2 regions of the Kineococcus aurantiacus genome follow, and region 2 is predicted to be linked to the other one. Evidence: riboswitches for the same ligand, from Rfam matches in the RefSeq annotation. Region 2 holds a riboswitch; the other holds the start of a gene.
What was found. Region 2 has a riboswitch for cyclic di-AMP ahead of BJ968_RS04795 (C40 family peptidase). Riboswitches for the same ligand answer to the same signal wherever they lie in the genome.
Positions count from the first base shown of each region.

Region 1: linked by a shared signal. The riboswitch ahead of BJ968_RS25740 (LysM peptidoglycan-binding domain-containing protein) and the one ahead of BJ968_RS04795 (C40 family peptidase) in region 2 are both predicted to bind cyclic di-AMP.

Region 1 covers NZ_JACCBB010000001.1:2,838,023-2,843,666, reverse strand. Annotated here, with positions in the region: gene BJ968_RS13765 (SDR family oxidoreductase) at 1-1,510, shown strand, start outside; gene BJ968_RS13760 (lysophospholipid acyltransferase family protein) at 1,651-2,400, shown strand; cyclic di-AMP (ydaO/yuaA leader) riboswitch at 2,561-2,731, shown strand; gene BJ968_RS25740 (LysM peptidoglycan-binding domain-containing protein) at 2,729-3,454, shown strand; gene BJ968_RS13750 (TrmH family RNA methyltransferase) at 3,642-4,268, opposite strand; gene BJ968_RS13745 (ABC transporter permease) at 4,288-5,463, opposite strand; gene BJ968_RS26685 (ATP-binding cassette domain-containing protein) at 5,460-5,644, opposite strand, start outside.
Region 2 covers NZ_JACCBB010000001.1:1,006,344-1,011,987, forward strand. Annotated here, with positions in the region: gene BJ968_RS04775 (aldo/keto reductase) at 1-100, shown strand, start outside; gene BJ968_RS04780 (RNA-binding S4 domain-containing protein) at 141-359, opposite strand; gene BJ968_RS04785 (hypothetical protein) at 356-709, opposite strand; gene BJ968_RS04790 (HNH endonuclease) at 938-1,435, opposite strand; gene BJ968_RS04795 (C40 family peptidase) at 1,821-2,708, opposite strand; cyclic di-AMP (ydaO/yuaA leader) riboswitch at 2,711-2,882, opposite strand; gene BJ968_RS04800 (iron-dependent transcriptional repressor DtxR) at 3,125-3,808, opposite strand; gene BJ968_RS04805 (FAD-binding domain-containing protein) at 3,947-5,317, shown strand; gene BJ968_RS04810 (MFS transporter) at 5,343-5,644, opposite strand, start outside.

The DNA of each region.
Region 1 (5,644 bases), 1.8 Mb from region 2:
CGTGATCCCGACGACCGTGCTGCGCCCGAGCATCGTCGAGTCGGCCGTGAAGCACCCCAGCCCCGGCTGGATCGAGGGCTTCAAGATGGCCGAGCCGATCATCCTGGCCTACGGGCGCGGGGAGCTGACCGAGTTCCCGGCCGCCCCCGACTCGGTGATGGACGTCGTGCCGATCGACCACGTCGTCAACGCCATCCTCAAGGCGTCGGCGACCCCGCCGCCGCTGTCGCAGCCGGCGTACTACCACGTGTCCTCCGGGGCCCGGAACCCGCTGACGTTCCGGGAGATCTACGAGTACATCCGCGAGTACTTCACCGCGCACCCGTTCGACTCCTCCCCCGCGGTCATGCCGACGTGGGACTTCCCCGGGGGCCGCGCCGTCGAGCGCAAGATCCGCGCCGGGGAGCTGCTGACGGGTGCGGGCGACCGGCTGCTGGCCTTCGCCCCGCGCTCGCGCAAGGTGCGCGAGGCGTCCCGCAAGCTGGACGGGGCGCGCCGCCAGATCGACTTCGCCCGCCGCTACATGGACCTGTACAAGGCGTACACCGAGGCCGAGCTGCGGTTCGTCGACGACAACACCCTGGCCCTGCACCGGGCGCTGGACCCGGCCGACGTGGAGCTGTTCGGCTTCGACACCTCCCAGGTCGACTGGCGGCACTACTGGCTGGAGTCGCACTGCCCCAGCGTCACGGCCCAGATGCGCAAGTACGAGGAGATCCGCCGCCGCCGCAAGCAGGCCGAGGCCTCCGGGCCCCGCGCGCTGCAGCCGGTCGCCGCGGGCGACGCCCCCGTCCTGGCGGTCTTCGACCTCGCCGGGACCCTGCTGCCGGGCACGGTCGTCGACACCTACCTCACGCTGCGACTGTCCTCGCTGGACGCCCCCGCGCGCATCGCGGAGTTCGGCCGGGTCATGCGCCACCTGCCGGGCTGGATCGCCGCCGAGCGCCGCGACCGCGGCAGCTTCCTGCGCTCGCTGTTCCGCGGGTACGCCGGCGTCGACCTCGACGCGCTGGAGCAGTACGTCGACGACGTCTTCGCCCCGGGCTTCCTGGCCTCGATCTCCTCCGACGCGCTGCGCCGCATCCAGGCCCACCGCGACGCCGGGCACCGCACGGTCCTCATGACCGGCGACGTCCGCCAGGTCACCCGGCCGCTGGCGGGGCTGTTCGACGAGGTCGTGTGCACCGAGCTCGACGAGGCCGTCGTGGACGGCACCCGCCGCGCCAGCGGGTTCCTCACCTCCCCGCCGCTGGTGGGTGAGGCGCGCGCGGCCTGGGTGCGCCGCTACGCCGAGGTCGAGGGCGCGAACCTGTCCGCCAGCTACGCCTACGCCGACTCCCACGTGGACCTGCCGCTGCTGAAGTCGGTGGGCAACCCCACCGCCGTCTCGCCGGACGTGCCGCTGTTCCGGGTGGCGCGCGGCTCCCGCTGGCCCGTCGCGGACTGGGCCGCGTCGTCGCCGGCGCGGCGACTGCGGGTGCCGCAGCAGGTGCTGGCGGGCACCGACTGACGCACGGGCCGACAGGGCGCCGCGGACCCCGCCGGGGACCCGCGTGGCAGGATGCGCGGTGTGAACTCCGCACCGTCGAGCAGTCCCCGTCCCGGTCGCAGCGGACCGCGGGTGCTGGGGACCGAAGGATGGCGAGTCTGATGGGGATCCCGCGACCGACCCGGATCGTGCGGGCACTGCCGTTGCTGCGCAAGCACTCCGGCGGCGCTCCCGGCAACGGGGGCGGCGGCCGCTCGGTGCACCGCAACGACTGGGTGCGCTCGGCCCCGGCGACGCTGGTGCGCTCGACGCTGCAGCGCGTCCTGATGACCCCGGTGCTGCGCTCGCAGCTGTCGATCCACGTCCACAACGTCGAGGCCCTGGACCGGCTGGGGACGGCGGCCGTGCTGGTCGCCAACCACTCCTCGCACCTGGACGCCCCGGTGATCCTGGAGGCCCTGGGCGCGCGCCGGCGCCGGCGGGTGGCGATCGCGGCCGCGGCCGACTACTTCTTCGACGTCTGGTGGCGGGCGGCCCCCTCGGGCCTGGTCATCGGGACGTACCCGCTGGAGCGGCGCGGCGGCCGGGGGTCGAACCCGTCGGCGCAGCTGCTCGCGGACGGCTGGAGCCTGGTGATCTTCGCCGAGGGCGGCCGCAGCTACACGGGCGAGATGCGCCCGTTCAAGAAGGGGGCCGCGTACCTGGCCCTGGAGGCCGGCGTGCCGGTCGTCCCGATCGCGCTGCGCGGCACGTTCGAGGCCATGCCGCCGCGGCGGAACTGGCCGGTGCCGGGCCGCCCGGCCGTGCACGTGACGTTCGGCGAGCCGCTGCACGGGCGCGAGGGCGAGAGGGCCGGGGACTTCACCCCGCGCATCGAGGAAGCGGTCGCCAAGCTCCTGGCGAACTCCTGACCCGTGTGATCTGCACCACTCCGGTGGGGGTCCGCCCCGCCCGGTGGCGGGGTTCAGGTCACGACCGGGTCTCTCGACGGTGTACGGGGAGCTTCTGAGGCGTTACCGTCGGAACGTCCCCGGGGCCACTCGGGGACGCGGCCGCGGAACGCCGAGTCCTGCCCACCGCGCGCCGGAACAGAGCCCGTGGGCAGGAGCGGGGGACCCACACGTTCCTCGGACGACCTCCCCGGAGGGAGTCCTCGGGGTGAAGCCGCGCCCGCGCGGCCGGGTCAACCAACCTTCGACCCGAACCCGACAGCTGACCTCGCAGGCGTTGGAGGTCAGCATGCCTGCGATCCGTCGCGCCCCCGCGCACCCGCGCGCGTCCGTCCCGTCCAGCACGACCCTGCGTCGCGGGCTCCTCGCGGCGGTCGCCGCGGGCGCCGCCGGTGCCGCGGTCCTCGGGCCCGTCTCCAGCGCCTCCGCCGCGCCGGTCTCCGAGTGGGACCGCCTCGCCCGGTGCGAGTCCGGCGGCAACTGGCACATCAACACCGGCAACGGCTACTACGGCGGGATCCAGTTCAGCCCCCGCACGTGGACCGGCTTCGGCGGCGGCCAGTACGCCCCCCGCGCCGACCTCGCCTCCCGTGAGCAGCAGATCGTCGTCGCCGAGCGCGTCCTGGCCGTGCAGGGCTGGCGGGCCTGGCCCTCCTGCTCGCGCCGTCTCGGCCTGAGCGGTGCGGCCGACCCCGTCGGCCAGGAGGCGGCCCTGCTGCACCCCGCCCCGGCCCCTGCGCCCGCCCCGGCCCCTGCGCCCGCTCCGGCCGCCGCGCCCGCCCCGGCTCCCGCGCCTGCCCCAGCTCCGGCGCCCGCCCCGGCCCCGGTCCCGGTCGTGGAGGCCGCTCCCGCCGCCCAGCGCACCTACACGGTCGCCCCCGGCGACACCCTGTACCGGATCGCCGTGAACAACCGCGTCCCCGGCGGCTACGTGGCCGTGTGGAACGTCAACCGCGGCGCCATCGGCGACAACCCGGCCCACATCCGCGTCGGCCAGGTGCTCGTCCTGCCCTGACCCGGGCGCGCTCGACCCCCGGCGCCGCGCGCCGGCCCCGCACGTGCTCGATCACGGGAGTGCTCGATCACGAGAGTGCTTGATCACCACCGGGAGGCATCCCCCCTCGTGGTGATCAAGCACGACGGTGATCAAGCACGACGGTGGTCGAGCACGACGGTGGTCGAGCACCGCGGGGCGGTGCGGGTCAGGGCCGCTGGCCGAACACGTGCCGCCGCACCCACGCGTGCATGGCGACCGCGGCGGCGGCTCCCACGTTGATCGAGCGGGTGGAGCCGAACTGGGCGATGGCCAGGACGTCGACGCAGTGGCCGACGGCCTCGCCGGTCAGCCCCGGCCCCTCCTGCCCGAAGAGCATCACGCACTCGCGGGGCAGGTCGTAGGTCTCCAGCGGGACCGACCCCTCGACGTTGTCGATGCCCACGATCGGCAGGCCCCGCTCGGCGGCCCACGCCGCCAGCGCCGCCACGTCGGCGTGGTGGTGGGTGCTGAGGTACCGGTCGGTGACCATGGCCCCGCGGCGGTTCCACCGGCGGTTCCCCACGACGTGGGCGCCGGCGGCGTTCACCGCGTTGGCCGTCCGCACGACCGAGCCGATGTTCGCGTCGTGCTGCCAGTTCTCCACCGCGACGTGCAGCGGGTTCCGGCGGGTGTCGAGGTCGGCGACGATGGCGGCGTTCGACCAGTAGCGGTACCCGTCGAGCACGTTGCGCCGGTCCCCCTCGCGCAGCAGCTCCGGGTCGTAGCGCGGGTCGTCGGGCCAGTCCCCTTCCCAGGGCCCGACGCCGACGACCCGCTGCTCCGCCTCGCTCACCCCAGGATCATCCCAGGGTTCAGGCCGCCTTCCGCCACGCCGACCGCAGCCCCAGCGACCGCCCCGTCTGCAGCAGGCTGTTCTCGTACAGGCGGCGCGCGACGCTGACGAACAGGACCGCCGTCAGGGCGATGACGCCCAGCGACACCAACGGTTCCCACAGCGCGACGTCGCCCTGCACGACCCGCTTCGGCATCACCATCGGCGACGTCAGCGGGACGTAGCTCAGGACGGTCTGCAGCGTCCCCGGGTCGTTGGTGAAGAACGTCGCGAAGAACGGCAGCATGACGAACATCTGCACGGGCGTCGCGGTCGACTGCAGGTCCTCCAGCCGGCTGGCCATCGCACCGGCCGCCGCCCACAGGCAGGACAGCATCGCGAACCCGAAGAGGAAGAACACCAGGAACCAGACCGCCGCGGTCGGGATGCCCGGGATGGAGGACAGCAGGTCCGGCTGGGCGACCGCCAGCGCCCCCACGCCCGCGGCGACGAGGAGGACCACCTGCCCGAACGCGAGGATCCCGTTGCCCAGGATCTTGCCGATGAGCAGCTGGCGCACCGGGACCGTCGTCACGAGCAGTTCAATGACGCGGGTCTGCTTCTCCTGCACCACGCTCTGGGCGATGGAGTACCCGAAGATGATGACGATCTGGAAGAAGATGATCGCGAACGCCAGCCCCAGCAGGTAGACCGTCAGCGGGTCCACCGCGTCGGGGGCCAGCAGCCGCGTCGTCGGCGGCGGCAGCGACAGGACCCGCTCGACGTCGGCGCGGTCGACGCCGAAGGCCTCGAACCCGGCGACGGTCCGGGCCGCGGTGACCCGGCCGGTGAGGATCGAGGTGAGGGTGTCGGGGACGGTGCGGTCCCCCACGATCGAGACCGCGTCCGGCCCCACGAGGACGGCGGCGTCGACGTCACCGGCGCGCACGGCGGCCTCGGCCGCGGCGACGTCGGCGGCCTCGCGCAGGTGGACCCGGTCGTCGCGGTCCTCGGCCGGCAGCGCCGTCGCGACGAGGGGCCGGGACTCCGCCGTGACGGCCACGTCGTAGTCGTTCGTCCCGCCGGAGAACACCCCCGGCAGGACCGCCGCGGCGGCGACGATGAGGAAGAGGAGCAGCGTCGAGAAGATGAACCCCTTGTCCCGCAACCGCTCGGTCATCTCGCGCTGCGCGACGATCCACCACTGGCCCCTCACCGGGACACCTCCTGGAACAGTTCGGACAAGGTGGGCAGCAGCGGCGCGAAGGAGCGCACCGGGCCGCGGCGGACGGCCTCGGCCAGGACCTGCTGGTCCAGGTCGGGGCGGCCGTCGAGGAGTTCGAGGACCACGCCCCGCGGGCGGCGCTCGACCAGGCGCACGCCGGGGACGTCGCGGA
Region 2 (5,644 bases):
GTCCGGCGACCCCGGCCGGCAGGCCCGCAACCGCGACGTGGCCGGTTTCGCGCTGACCGGCGATGAGGTGGCGGCGCTCGACGGGCTCGCGCGGGCGTGAGGGCCCGCGCCGCCCGTCCTCGCCGGGCGCCCCGCGGGGCTCAGCCCGTGACGCGCACCGTCCACGACCCCGTCCCGAGCGCGACGACGTCCCCGTCGGCCAGCTGACGGCCGCGACGGTCCTCGGCCTCGCCGTTGACGGTCACGTCACCGGCCTGCAGCGCCTCGCGGGCCTGGCCGCCGGAGTCGACCGCCCCGGCCAGCTTGAGGAACTGGCCCAGGCGCACGACCCCGGTGACCTCGACCTCGAAGGCGCTCACTCCTCGACGGCCAGCGCACCCAGGACCGCGGAGACGCGCTCGGCCTCGGCGCGGGTCAGCCGCTCGGGCACCAGCACCTCCACGCGGGTGCCGTCGGGCAGCGGGATGGTGTGCATGAGCATCCCCCGGCCCGTGGCGACCACCGAACCGGCCCCGGCGTCGGCCTCCACCTCGGCGTCCACCACCTCCTCCGGCGTCGGCGCGGGCGCGCTCGTCCCGCCCAGGAACGTCCGCAGCCGGTCGATGCCCTGCTCGGCGAGCCGTTCGGCCTGCGGGTCCAGCCGGCCCTGCTTCAGCAGCTTGCGCAGGACCGAGTCGACCGACTCGCCCTGCCACTTGTCCTGATCCATGGCGCAAGCCTCGCACCGCGGCGCGCACCCCGCGTCACCCGCCGGTCGGACCCGGCCCCCTCCGGTCGGCTGCCCCGCCGGGTGCCCCCGGTCCCCCTCCCGGTCCGCCCCCGCGCCGAACGCCGACGTCACGCCGCCGGCGGGCGTCCCCGCCGGCACGCGCCGCCCCCCGCGCGGCGCAGCGCAGCGGCCCCGGGCCGGGGGGCGCCACCCCTCCGGCCCGGCCCCTCAGGCGGCGGTGGCGAGGAACTCGTCCCAGCGCGGGTCGGGCTGCTCGGCGCCCCGGACCGCCCAGGAGGCCCCGCGGGGAGCGGCGGGCCGGAACGGCAGGTGCCAGCCCATCTCCTCGGGGGTGCGGTCGCCCTTGGCGTTGTTGCAGCGCACGCAGGCCGCCACGAGGTTTTCCCAGGTGTCCGGGCCGCGGCGGCTGCGCGGCAGGACGTGGTCGATGGTCGTGGCGTGCCCGCGGCAGTAGGCGCACCGCTGGTGGTCCCGGCGCAGGACACCGCGCCGACTCACGGGCACGACCTGCCCGCGCGGGACCCGGACGTAGCGCGTCAGGAGGATGACGGAGGGGCGTTCGAGGCTGACGGTGGCCCCGACGACGGGGTCCTCGGCGTCGGCCAGGACGACCGACGCCTTCCCCGCCAGCACCAGGACCAGTGCCCTCCGGAAGGACACGACCGCGAGGGGTTCGTAGCCGGCGTTCAGCACGAGCGTGCGCACATCCACCTCCTGAGACGACGAGAGGCGCCTCCCCCGAGGGGGTAGGCGCCTCTGACAGCGACGACGGCCACATGGTGGTGGTGCACGCGGTGGTGCCCCACGACCTGGGCGGCGTACCGGACGTGGGGTATCGCGGTCCCCCGTCGGGGGGTCCAGCCGGGGTGACTCGTGGTCATCGGCCCTCCGCGGTCCTGGTCCGGTGCGGACCTGATCGTCCGTGGAGGGAGAGTACGTCGCCGGAGGTGGACGAGTCAGCAACTTTCCCGTGAATCCCACGGGACGCACGGTCCCCGGGGCGCCGCGGACGGCCCCGGACGCGCGAACCGCCGGTCCCGGGGGCGTGGAGCCCCCGGGACCGGCGGTCGGGTGGTGCGGTGCGGACGCCTCAGACGGTCGGGGCGAGGCGGCCGAAGCTCACCGCGTCGGACCAGATGGCGCGCAGCTGCACGGGCTTGCCGGCGCGGGGGGAGTCCCACATCGAGTTCCCCCCGGCGTAGATGCCCACGTGGTAGGCCCGGCCACCGCCGCTGGAGAAGAAGACCAGGTCGCCCGGCACGGCCTCGCCGCGCGAGATGGTGCGGGCCGCCCGCTTCTGGGCGTCCGCGGTGCGCGGGATCTCCACGCCGAGCTGGCGGTAGACGTAGCTGGTGTAGCCGGAGCAGTCGAAGCCGGCGGGCGTGGTGCCGCCGTAGACGTAGGGCACGCCGGCGTAGTCGTCGGCCACGTCGAGGATGCGCTGCCCCAGCGGGACCGGGGCGGGAGCCGGCGGGGGCGGCGGGGCCGGCGCGGGCGCCGGAGCCGGCTCGGCGACGACCGCCACGGCGGCGGCCGCGGGGACGGGCGCGGGCGGCGGCACGAGCGCGCTCTCGGCGACGCTGGAGGCCACAACGGGGGCGTCGTCGGTCGCGCGGGAGGAGCGCTGGAGCACGGGGGCCGCCAGGACGACGGGCGCCGCGGGGGCGCTCGCGAAGGTCACCGTGGTGGTCGGCGCGGCGACGGTCGCCGGGGCGGAGACGACCCCGGGGACGGTGGTGCCGAACGCGGCGGGCACCGTGGTGGCCACCGAGGCGAAGCTGGTGCCCACGGCGGCGGGCGCGGCCGCGGGGGCGGCACCGGCGGGGGCGGCGATCGACACGAGCAGGCCACCGGCCGCGAGCGCCACGGCGCCGGTGCGGGCGGCGCCGGCGGTGCGGGCGAGGCCGACCGACAGGTCGGTCAGGGGCGTGGTGGAGCGGACGGCGGCGCGGTGGCGCGCCTGGACGCGAGTCGTCAAGGTGGTGGCCTCTCCGACGCCTGCGAGGTGAGCTGTCGGGTTCGGGCGGGAGCATCGCCCGGCCGGTTCGCACCGGCTTCACCCCAAGGGCTCGGCCCGACCCGCTGGTCGGACGTCGCCCGGGAAACGTGGTTCCCCCACCCCTGCCACGAGCTGTCTCGGGGAACCTCGTCGCGGTGGCAGGGCTCGGCGTCCGCGCGAGGACTTCCGCGTGCAGTGACGCGGTAGCGGGTGGACCATAACCCGCCGGCGACGTGGATGTCACGACCCGGTGACGGGCAGGTGCCGGGAGTGTGACGAGATGCTCACATCGGGCTACTCACCGTAGCGATCGAGGACGCAACGCCGACCTCGGTGAGCGCTGGACCACCCGCACCGCCACCCGGCTCCCGCCGGGCCCGACCCGGGAGAGCCCGTCAGGCCAGCGCGACGAAGATGTGCCCGGCCTCGGCCGGTGTGAGGTCCACCACGGTCCCGCCGACGCTCACCTCGACCCCCGACGTGGAGGGCTTCGCGACGACCTCGACGCCCGGGACCAGACCGGCCTCGCGGAACTTCGCCAGCAGCGGCACGTCCGTCTGCAGGGGCTCCCCCAGCCGGCGCACGACGACGCTGCGCCCGGCCACCTCGGCCGACGTCAGCGACTGCACCCCCGCGCGGAACTCCTCCGCGGCCCCGGCCTCCCCCAGCTCGCCCAGCCCCGGGATGGGGTTGCCGTAGGGGTCGAAGTGCGGGTGGTCCAGGATCGCGCCCAGGCGCTTCTCGACCTCCTCGGAGACCACGTGCTCCCAGCGGCAGGCCTCCTCGTGGACCAGGCTCCACTCCAGGCCGATGACGTCGGTCAGCAGCCGCTCGGTGAGGCGGTGCTTGCGCATGACGCGCATGGCCTTGGTCCGCCCGGCCTCGGTCAGCTCCAGGCGGCGGTCGGTGCCCACGTGCAGGAGGCCGTCGCGCTCCATGCGGGCCACCGTCTGGGAGACCGTGGGCCCGGAGTGGTGGAGCCGCTCGGCGATGCGAGCGCGCATCGGCACGATGCCTTCCTCTTCCAGTTCGAAGACCGTCTTGAGGTACATCTCGGTGGTGTCGATGAGATCGCTCACGGGGCACATCATCCGGTATCGGGACCCGTGGTCGCACCCGTGGCCCCCGCCGCGGCACCTGCCCGGGCCCTCCCCCGCCGCCGGCGGCACCCGGTCCCCGATCGCGCCCGGGCACCGGCGCGGCTAGCGTCGCCGGACGTGACGGCGCGCGCGGAGAGCTCCAGTGTCCTGTGGTTCCGGCGCGACCTGCGCCTGCACGACCACCCCGCGCTGCTCGCGGCCGCCGCCGACGGCGCCGTCCTGCCGCTGTTCGTCGTCGACCCGGCGCTGTGGCGGCCCTCCGGCGACGTCCGCCGCGCCTACCTGCTGCGCTCGCTGCGCGCCCTGGACGCCCGGCTCGGCGGTCACCTGGTCGTGGAGGCCGGCGACCCCGCCGAGGTCGTCGACCGGGTCGCGGCGCGCGCCGGGGCCCGCCGCGTGCACGTCACGGCCGACGCCGGCCCCTACGGCCGCCGCCGCGACGACGCCGTGGCGCGGGCGCTGGCGGCGCACGGCCGCGAGCTCGTCCGGACCGGGACGCCCTACGCCATCGGGCCCGGGACCGTCCTGAACGGCTCGGGCAAGCCGTTCCAGGTGTTCACGCCCTTCTCCCGCGCCTGGGCCGCCCACGGCTGGCCCGCTCCCGCCGACGACCCCGGCGAGGTCCGCTGGACCGGCGGGGGCGGGGGCGTCGACGGCCCGCACTGGCCCGAGGAGCCGGACCTGGGCGACCTGGAGCTGCCCGAGGCCGGGGAGGACGCCGCGCACCGGCGCTGGGCCGACTTCCGCGCGCACGCGCTCGCCGGGTACGCCGACGAGCGCGACCGCCCCGACCACGACGGGACCTCCCAGCTCTCGCACGCCCTGAAGTGGGGCGAGGTGCACCCCCGCACGCTGCTGGCCGACCTGCGCCGCCACCGGTCCCCGGGCGCGGACACCTTCCGGACCGAGCTGTGCTGGCGCGACTTCTACGCCGACGTCCTGTGGCACCGCCCCGACAGCGCCCGCGAGTACTACAAGCCGCAGCTGGCCGGGCTGCGCTACGCCGAGCCCGGCGAGCAGTTCGAGGCGTGGTCGCAGGGGCGCACGGGGTACCCGATCGTCGACGCCGGGATGCGGCAGATGCGGTCGGTGGGCTGGGTGCACAACCGGGTGCGGATGATCGTGGCCAGCTTCCTGGTCAAGGACCTGCACGTGGAGTGGCAGCACGGGGGCCGGGAGTTCATGCGCTGGCTGCGCGACGGGGACCTGGCCAGCAACATGCACGGCTGGCAGTGGGTGGCCGGCTCGGGCACCGACGCCTCCCCCTTCTTCCGGGTGTTCAACCCCGTCACCCAGGGCCAGCGGTTCGACCCCTCCGGCGACTACGTCCGCCAGCACGTCCCCGAGCTGCGCCACCTGCCCGGCCGCAGCGTCCACACGCCGTGGGAGGCCGCCGACGGGTACGCCCACGGGTACCCCGAGCGCATCGTCGACCACGCCCACGAGCGGCGGGTGGCGCTGGCCGAGTACGCGCGCGTGCGGGGCTGACCCCCGCCGGGCCCCCGGCGGCGGGTCAGGGCGTGGGGTGCCGGGCGTCGTAGCGCAGGAAGCCCCGCTGCCAGGCGGCCAGCGCGAGCACGGCCGCGACGCAGGCCAGGCCCCCGCCGAGCGCCGCGAGCCCCTCGCCCACGCCACCGGCGGCCGAGCCCAGGACGAGGTCGCCCAACCGGGGACCGCCCGCGACGACGACGATGAAGACCCCCTGCAACCGGCCGCGCAGGGCGTCGGGGGTGGCGACCTGCAGGATCGTGCCGCGGAAGACCGCGCTCACCGCGTCGGCGGCCCCGGAGACGGCCAGCAGCCCGACGCACAGCC